Regions from separate parts of the Streptomyces sp. NPDC029159 genome, predicted to be linked through region 4. Evidence: riboswitches for the same ligand, from Rfam matches in the RefSeq annotation. Region 4 holds a riboswitch; each other region holds the start of a gene.

Region 1 (2,194 bases), on a different contig from region 4:
CACGTCGTGCGCGGCAGGCTCACCCCGGCCGCCTTCCACGCGGCCTGCGTCAGCCCGGAGCAGTCGTAGGAGTTGGGACCGGTGGCGCCCCAGACGTACGGCTTGCCCATCTGGGCGCGGGCGAACGCGAGCGCCTTCTCGGCCTTCGTACGGTACGAGCCGTCGGCCGGTCCGCCGCCCTGGCCGGGGTCGGGCGTACCGGAGTCGCCGGTGCCCGTACCGGGGGAGCCGGTGTCCGAACCGCCGCCGGGCTGCTGCTCGCGCTGCTTGCGCGCCTCCTCCTCGGCCTTGCGCCGGGCCGCCTCCTCCTTCTTGCGCTCCAGCTCCGCCAGGCGCGCCTTCTCCTGGGCGGTCAGCTCGGAGAGCAGCTGGCGGGCCTCGGTCAGCTTGCCCTGGACCGTCCGCTTGGAGTCGGCCAGCTCGGACTGCGACTCCTGGAGGCGTTCCAGGCTGCGGGTCGCCTCGGCCCGCTGACGGGCGGCGGCGGCCTGCTGCTCCTGGTAGGCGTCGACGGCCTGCTGCTGCCGCCCGGTGAGCCGCTCCATCAGGTGGCTGCGGTCGGCGAACTGCTGCGGGTCCTTGGAGAACATCAGCTGTGCCGTCGCGTTCACGCCGCCGCTGCGGTACTGCGCGGCGGCGAAGGTGCCCAGCTCCCGGCGGGCCTCGTTGAGCTTGCCGGTGCGGCGCGCCGCGGCGTCCTGGAGGTCGCTGACCTCCGACCGCCGCTCGCCGACGCGCTCCTTGACGGCGTTGTACTTCTGGGTCGCGACCTCCGCCTGGTGGTAGAGGGTGTCGACCTTCTTCTTGACCTCTTCGACGGTCGGCTTCGGGGAGCGGGGGGACGCCTCGGCCGGCTGGGAGAGCAGGGTGACCGTGGCGAGGGCGGCGGTCGTCAGACCGGCGGCCGTCCGGCGGCTGCCGGGCGAGGTGAGGACGCGGGTACGCGGCTTGCGGTGCGACGGCAAGGCCGACGACTCCTTCCGTGGACCGCCTACCGGGTTAGCTGTCGGGTTCGGGCGGTGTCGCAGACGGAAGGCTTGCCCTACGGTCCGTACGTGCGCGCTGGCGGCCGTACCGACCGATTCACCCCGGTGGTGCTGGTGGGTCCCCGGCTCCGGGTGCCGTGGGGCAGGGCCGGACTCGGCGGAGGCGGCCTGTGCGGACGCTGTCGTCCACGGGATGCAGGCAGCCCGAGCGTGAACCTAGCCAACTCGTGTGGCTCCTGTGAAGGCAGATGTTCGATTTGCCCGAAACCTTTTCGTGACCTGTGTGCATGAGGTGACGTTCGTGTGGGCAGGGCGGGGTATCTGCGCGGAATGCCGGGTTCGCCGCGCGAGGGGGAGCGGAACGCCCGCGCTTCCGGCCTTTCCACGGCTCCGGGCCCGACTGTCGGTGGGGCGGCCTAGACTCGGTGGGCGATGAGCAGCCTCTTTGACGACAGCTTCCTGGCGGACCTCGCTCCCAAGGACGAGGAGCCCCCGCCACCCCCCGAGGACGAGCACGGCCCGGCCCGGGAGGAGGTTCCGCACGACCTCTTCAGCGGGAAGTTCGACGCCCCCGTACCCCGGGACGCGCACTACCGCGACGGCGCCGCCCGCCCCGCCGTCGACCCCGCCGCGCTCCTGGAAGGGCTCAACGACGCCCAGAAGGCCGCCGTGGTGCACTCCGGCGGCCCGCTGCTGATCGTCGCCGGAGCCGGTTCCGGCAAGACCCGGGTGCTCACCCACCGCATCGCGCATCTGCTCGCCGCCCGCGGCGTGCACCCCGGCCAGATCCTCGCGATCACCTTCACCAACAAGGCCGCCGGTGAGATGAAGGAGCGCGTCGAGGAGCTGGTCGGCCCCCGGGCGGGCGCCATGTGGGTCTCCACCTTCCACAGCGCCTGCGTCCGCATCCTGCGCCGCGAGTCCAAGCACCTCGGCTTCACCTCGTCGTTCTCGATCTACGACGCCGCCGACTCCAAGCGCCTGATGGCCCTGGTCTGCCGCGATCTCGATCTCGATCCCAAGCGGTTCCCGCCCAAGTCCTTCAGCGCCAAGGTCTCCAACCTCAAGAACGAGCTCATCGACGAGGAGACCTTCGCAGGCCAGGCGGCCGACGGCTTCGAGAAGACCCTGGCCCAGGCGTACGCGCTCTACCAGGCACGGCTGCGCGAGGCCAACGCCCTGGACTTCGACGACATCATCATGACGAC
Region 2 (2,194 bases), on a different contig from region 4:
GCATCGACGTGGACGCGGCGCTCGCCGACACGCTGGGCGCCTGGCAGGGGCCGGCCGCCGAGCCGGTCGCCGTCACGCCGATCACCGCGGACGACACCGGCCGCGTCGTGATCGTCGACCGCCCCGGCGCGGTGCAGACGCAGCTGCTCATCGGGCGGATCGGCGCCGACCGCCACGACCGTCAGTGGCCCGCACAGGTCCTCGGTACGTACTGCCTGGGCGGCACCCTGACGTCGCGTCTGGACCGCGTGCTGCGTGAGGAGAAGGGCTACACCTACGGGGTGCGGGCCTTCGGTCAGGTGCTGCGGTCGTCGGCGCCGGACGCGCCCGGGGGGCCCACCGGCGCCTCGATGCTGGCGATCAGCGGTTCGGTCGACACCGAGTCCACCGGCCCGGCCCTCGACGACCTGTGGAAGGTGCTGCGCACCCTCGCGGCGGAGGGGCTGACCGACGCCGAGCGGGACGTGGCGGTGCAGAACCTCGTCGGCGTCGCGCCGCTGAAGTACGAGACGGCGGCAGCGGTCGCGGGCACCCTCGCCGACCAGGTGGAGCAGCATCTGCCGGACGACTACCAGGCGCAGCTGTACGCGCGGCTGGCCGAGACCGGCACGGTCGAGGCGACCGCCGCCGTGGTCAGCGCGTTCCCGGCCGACCGGCTGGTGACGGTGCTGGTCGGTGACGCGGCGCAGATCGCCGAGCCGGTCCGGGCGCTGGGCATCGGCGAGGTGACGGTCGTCAGCGGCTGACGAACCGTGGGGCGGTGGCCCCGGCCGGGCTGTTCCGGCGGCCCGGCACAGTAGGGCAGAAGGGGATCCCGGGGTGGCGAAGTGCCCTCGGGATCCCCTTTGTGCTGTGGAATGTCAGCTTCCGGTTCCCTCGTCCCGGTGTGGCGTAACGCACAAAAACGCGTTTCTGTTTGCCGATTGAAAGTTGCCGCGATTAGCGTCAAGCGCGCTGTCCGCCAGCAGCAGGCCGCAACCGCGGCACCGGACAGTCATCGCCGAGTCCCCGTACGGCGCGAGCCAGGGGAGCCGGGGACCCACACGTCCCCTGGGGTGAATCGGGTACCTCTCCGGAGGAACCCGTAGGAGACCTTCCTGCTCCGAACCCGTCAGCTAACCCGGTAGGCGAGAAGGAAGGAAAGGACCAGCCAGCACATGGCGTTCACCCGTGCCACCGGGAAGCACCGCCGTCCGAGCCGCAGCGCCCGGACGACCCGCAACATCGCCGGCATCGCCGGTCTCGCCGCATCCGGCGTCGTCGCCTCCGTCTCCTCTCCCGCGATGGCCGCCACCTCCGGTGCCGGGCACGACACGGGTCTGCAGCGGGCCGTCGTCCTCGGCGACGAACTCGCCGAGCGCGTCCAGGCCCAGGCCGATGCGCAGCAGGCCGTCGCCGAGACGGCCGAGGCCAAGGCGAAGGCCGAGGCCGACGCGGTGAAGCAGGCCCAGGCCGCCAAGGCGGCGGCCGACAAGCGGCACGAGGCCGAGGTCCGCGCGGCCCGCGAGGAGGAGCGCAAGCGCCTCAACGCCTTCGTCGCCCCGATCGCCGGCTCGTACGTCTCCACCGCCTACAAGGCGTCCAGCGGACTGTGGTCCTCCGGCACCCACACCGGTATCGACTTCCACGCCGCCACCGGCACCACCGTGCACGCCGTCGGCGCGGGCACCGTCGTCGAGGCCGGCTGGGGCGGTGCGTACGGCAACAACATCGTCATCAAGATGAACGACGGTACGTACACCCAGTACGGCCACCTGTCGCAGATCGGTGTCTCGGTCGGCCAGCAGGTGATGCCCGGTCAGCAGATCGCGCTGTCCGGCGCGACCGGCAACGTCACCGGCCCGCACCTGCACTTCGAGGCCCGTACCGGCCCCGACTACGGCTCGGACATCGACCCGATCGCCTACCTGCGCGCGCACGGCATCAACGTCTGACCCCGCACTTCCCGGAGCCCCGGACCGCCCTGACAGGGTGTCCGGGGCTCTGTCGTGTCCGGTGCCGTACGGCGGATGGCCGGATTTCCCGGGGGCCGGGGAACGCACTCACCAAAAGATTTCCATGAATGTGTGAAGGCGGTAAAGGAGTCGACACCGTCGAATAGAGTCACGGAAAAGGCGCCGTGCACCGGCGTTTTCCGGGGAGGACGGTGGAGGTGCCCACGATGACGCAAGGCGAGATTTCCGTGCAGCGCATC
Region 3 (2,194 bases), on a different contig from region 4:
TCCCGGGCGGTGCCGGGGGCCGTGGCCCGCGGGTCCGGGCGGCCGGTGCCGCCTCCCGGTCCGGTGGGCCGTGCGTACCGCCGTACGCACGGGCGCGGTGGGCCGGGAGGGGGCGGGGGCCCGGGGTGCGGGGCGGTGGGGCCCCGCGCGGGGATCAGACGTGGAGCTTCTGGCCCGGGAAGATGAGGTTCGGGTTGGAGCCGATGACGGACTTGTTGTCCGCGTAGACCGACTTCCAGTTCTTGCCGTGCGCCTTGGCGATCTTGGCCAGGGTGTCGCCGGACTTCACGGTGTAGTTGCCGTGGCCCATGGCGTGGTGCTGCGGCGCCTGCTGCTTGGGGGCGGCCTGCGGCTTCGGGGCCTGCTGCTTCGGCGCCTGCTGCTGCGGGGCGGCCTTGGGCTGCGGGGCCTGCTGCTTGGGGGCGGCCTTGGTGGTGCCGGTGTTCAGGTCGGGGGACGGACCACCGGAGGTGAGGTTGCCGGCGCCGGCGCAGGACCAGGCGCCCGGGCCCTGGATGGCGAGCAGCTTCTCGGCGGCCTGGATCTGCTGGGCCTTGGTGGCCAGGTCGGCGCGCGAGGCGAACTGGAGGCCGCCGGCGGCCTTCCAGCTGGAGTCGGAGAACTGCAGGCCGCCGTAGTAGCCGTTGCCGGTGTTGATCGACCAGTTGCCGCCGGACTCGCACTGGGCGACGGCGTCCCAGGTGGAGACGGAGGCGGCGGAGGCGTTGGTGGCGCCCATCAGCGGGACGGCCACGGCGGCGCCGGCGACACCGGCGAGGGTGGCGACGCGGACGGCCTTGGAGGGACGGCGGTGCTTGGCCTTGTTGCTCAGCATGATGCGTTTTCCTCACCGACGCCTGCGAGGTGAGCTGTCGGGTTCGGGCGGTGTGGATTGCCCGGCCGTGTGACGCGCACACGGCTTCACCCCAAGCCGGTTGACCCGTTTTCACGGGCGGGGCCGGCACTTACCTTGGGTCCCCCGCTCCTGCCTTCGGCGCTTGCGCGTCGACCACCTTCGCCCACCGGCAGGATTCGGCGTGTGAACGAAGGGCCCGCTTTGGCGAGCGGTCCTGACCGTAAACAGAACCCCCCGTGTCGTTCAAACCCCGTTTTCTGCACCCAGTTGACCGTCAACGACCGCAGAGGGCGCATATTTCCGCAGGTAGGACATGGTGTGGATTCGAAGGGCAGGTCGGGACACGGCGGACACGGACGAGAGCCATGTCTCACTTTCGCCAAAACGGGCAAAAGCCGCCTTTCGGCTCGATCAGTGGCCCAGATCGAGGAGTTGACCTGGCTGGATGAGGTCCGGGTCGTCGCCGATGACGTCCTCGTTGCGCTCGTACAGCGCGGGCCAGCCGCCCGGCAGGTCGCGCGCCTCGACGATGGCTGACAGGTTGTCACCGGAGCGCACGGTGTAGCCGCCCTCGGCCGGGTCCGTCCGCTCACCGCCGCGCGAGGCGTGCCGCCCCGGGGCGCGGTCGCCGTCCTCGTCGGCGCCGCCGCGGTGGCGCCCGGAGCCGTCGCCGCCACGGGGGCCGTCGGTGTCCGCCGGGGGCGTCGTACGGGACGGGTGCGAGGGCTCGGACGGGTGCGAGGCGTGGCCGGACGGGTCGGTGGACGGCTCGTCGGACGGGCCGGGCGTGCCGGGTCGCTGCGATCCCTCGTGCGCCTCCGGGGAGCCGGTGGCGTCGGGCGAGGTGGACGGGTCCGGGGTGCCCGGGTCCGGGGTGTCGGACGGGTCCGGGCTGCCGGACGGGTCCGGGGTGCCCTGCGGGGTGGACGGGTCGGTGGTGTCCGGCGTCGAGGGCTCGTCCTGGTCGGAGTCGGTGCCGGTACCCGTGTGGGCGTCGTCCGCACCGGCGGGCGGGGTGGTGACGGCGCCGCCGGGGTCGACGTCGGGCGCCTCGCCGTCCTCGGTGAGTCCGGCGTCGGACGCGCAGCGGGGCCAGGCGTCGGGGCCGCGCTCGGCGAGGATCGCCTGGGCCACGGCTATCTGCTGGGAGCGGCTGGCCAGGTCGGGGCGGGCGGCGTACTCCAGACCGCCGTGGTCGCGCCACATGTCGAGGGTGAGCTGGAGCCCGCCGTAGAAGCCGTTGCCACTGGCGCTCGACCAGATGCCGCCGGACTCACACTGGGCGACGCGATCCCAGGTGGAGGCGTCGGCGGCGTGGGCGGCGCCCGCGCCGAGGAG
Region 4 (2,194 bases):
GCAGGGTGGCGCAGCGGCCCGGTTCGTTGGTCTGGGTGGAGCGGCTCATGACGACCGCGCGGACCTCGTCCCAGTGCCGGATCGTCCACTCGCGCCAGCGGCGGTACGCCGGCTCACCGCGCGGGCCCTGCTCGGCGTGCGGGCCGTCGAGGTGGCGGACGGCCGCGAGGAGGAGGTTGGGCTGCTGCTTGTTGCCCACCGGGAGGGATGCGGCGAGGAGTTCGCACAGCTCCGGGTCCTGCCCGATCCGTGCCGTCAGCTCCTCGTGGGCCGCACACCGGCCCCGCGCCTCCCCCCAGGAGAAGTCCCGGTAGCGCGCTGCCAGGGCCTGTGCGTTGTTCACGAAGTCGACGACCATGATCAGACGCTACTGCCCTCACGGAGCGTGAGGGATGCGCACCCCTCCGCATCACAAGTGATGCACAATCACTCGCAGGCCGTTTCGTGAAGGGCGATCAACTCGCCCGGTTTGCACGCGCGTTGCCCCGAAAAGTCTTGGCCAGGAGTCGTCGTCGTACGGAGGGGATTCGCGGGATCGCTTGGAAATCGGCCGCGATCTCTATTACTGTCCGATAACGGAGCGCGGTCGTCCCAGCCGTCGCAGAGGCGGCACCGTGCCCCCACGCCGAATCCCGTACGCGCTCTTCAGGTATGCCGGGCACCCAGGCACACCGGTGGTCACTTCTCGCTACGGCGCCTCTCTGTACGCCGCTGCGTCGATATTTCGTGAACTGCCGTGATGTGTCCTGTCTTTGCCGAGGGCATCCCGAGCGGCGCGGAGGGAACCGGGGAACCACCTTCATGGGGTGAATCGGACGCCTCGGCCAGAGGCCGCCCGTAGGAGACCTTCCTGCTCCGAACCCGTCAGCTAACCCGGTAGGCGCGAAGGAAGGAAAGGAGTGCGCCCCCGTGGCGTCCAACAGGCTTGCCCCCGAGGCTCCGTCCGCCCACCACCTCCCCCAGGATCTGCCGGGTTCCCCGACCGATACGGCCACCTTCGCCCCGGGCGCGTTCGCCCCGGAGGGCCCCGGTCCGTACGGCGTCGCGGACGACGAGCCCGGTGAGTGGAACCCGACCGAGGAGTCCGTGCGGTCCGTCCGCGGCCGGCACCGCGTCGGGAAGCAGCGCTCCGCGCTGGCCCGCAGCGGCACGGTCCTCGGCGTCGGGGTGATCGCGGCGGTCGGCGCCGGCGGCATGGCGGCCGCCGAGGACAAGCCGGCGGTCCCGATCTCCATGCCGGACATCGGCTCCCTCGCCTCCGACGTCACCGGAGCGCTGCCGGACGCCGAATCGCTCCCCGGCATCGGCCCGTTGCTCGGCTCCGACGACGCGTCCGACGCGGCCACCACCGCGGCGCCGCTCTCCTCCGCCGGCCTCACCACCGAGGACGGCCGGGGCACGGGCGCCGGGGAGGCGCTGCGCAGCCGCATCCTCCAGCAGGCCGACACCCAGCAGGAGGCCGCCGAGCGCGACGCCCGGGACGCCGCCGAGCACGGTGCGCTCGTCCGGGCGGAGCAGACCGCCGCGAGCGACCACGAGCAGGCGGTGGCCGACGCGAAGGCGGAGCGCGCCGAGGCCGCGCGCAAGGCGGCGGCGGCCAAGGCGAAGCGCGAGGCCGAGGCCCGCGAGAAGGCCGAGGCCGCGCGCCTGGCCGAGCTGGCCAAGAGCTATCTGCTGCCGGTCACCTCGTACACCCTCACCGCCGGCTTCGGCCAGGCCGGCGACCGCTGGGCCGCCGACCACACCGGCCAGGACTTCGCCGCCCCCACGGGCACGCCGGTCAAGGCCATCCACTCCGGCACCATCACGCAGGCGGGCTGGGCCGGCTCCTACGGCTACCGCATCGTCCTCACCCTCGACGACGGTACGGAGCTGTGGTTCTGCCACCTCTCGTCGATGGTGAAGACCGGCGGCAAGGTCTCCACCGGCGAGGTCATCGGCCGCGTCGGCGCCACCGGGAACGTCACCGGCCCCCACCTGCACCTGGAGGTCCGCCCCGGGGGCGGCGGTCCGATCGACCCGATGCCGTGGCTGCGGGCCCGGGGCCTGAACGTCTGAGGCCGCTGCGGCCCTGAGCGGAGTCCGGGGCCCGGGTCCGGGGCGCGCGCAACTGTGCCGCGCGCCGGGCCGGGTTCCGGACCGGTGGCGCGCTCGGCCACGCACCCCGCGCCGCCGGGCGCCCGGCGGGCGCTCC

What was found. Region 4 has a riboswitch for cyclic di-AMP ahead of ACZ4U4_RS04315 (M23 family metallopeptidase). Riboswitches for the same ligand answer to the same signal wherever they lie in the genome.
Region 1: linked by a shared signal. The riboswitch ahead of ACZ4U4_RS22890 (C40 family peptidase) and the one ahead of ACZ4U4_RS04315 (M23 family metallopeptidase) in region 4 are both predicted to bind cyclic di-AMP.
Region 2: linked by a shared signal. The riboswitch ahead of ACZ4U4_RS04795 (M23 family metallopeptidase) and the one ahead of ACZ4U4_RS04315 (M23 family metallopeptidase) in region 4 are both predicted to bind cyclic di-AMP.
Region 3: linked by a shared signal. The riboswitch ahead of ACZ4U4_RS10025 (transglycosylase family protein) and the one ahead of ACZ4U4_RS04315 (M23 family metallopeptidase) in region 4 are both predicted to bind cyclic di-AMP.

The regions. Positions count from the first base shown of each region.
Region 1 covers NZ_JBVHWT010000012.1:139,106-141,299, reverse strand. The annotation lists gene ACZ4U4_RS22890 (C40 family peptidase) at 1-965, opposite strand, end outside; cyclic di-AMP (ydaO/yuaA leader) riboswitch at 974-1,156, opposite strand; gene pcrA (DNA helicase PcrA) at 1,419-2,194, shown strand, end outside.
Region 2 covers NZ_JBVHWT010000002.1:108,411-110,604, forward strand. The annotation lists gene ACZ4U4_RS04790 (M16 family metallopeptidase) at 1-746, shown strand, start outside; cyclic di-AMP (ydaO/yuaA leader) riboswitch at 989-1,145, shown strand; gene ACZ4U4_RS04795 (M23 family metallopeptidase) at 1,158-1,934, shown strand; gene ACZ4U4_RS04800 (GntR family transcriptional regulator) at 2,162-2,194, shown strand, end outside.
Region 3 covers NZ_JBVHWT010000004.1:93,552-95,745, forward strand. The annotation lists gene ACZ4U4_RS10025 (transglycosylase family protein) at 155-835, opposite strand; cyclic di-AMP (ydaO/yuaA leader) riboswitch at 840-1,007, opposite strand; gene ACZ4U4_RS10030 (transglycosylase family protein) at 1,268-2,194, opposite strand, start outside.
Region 4 covers NZ_JBVHWT010000001.1:964,722-966,915, forward strand. The annotation lists gene ACZ4U4_RS04310 (DUF2332 domain-containing protein) at 1-358, opposite strand, end outside; cyclic di-AMP (ydaO/yuaA leader) riboswitch at 744-897, shown strand; gene ACZ4U4_RS04315 (M23 family metallopeptidase) at 910-2,058, shown strand.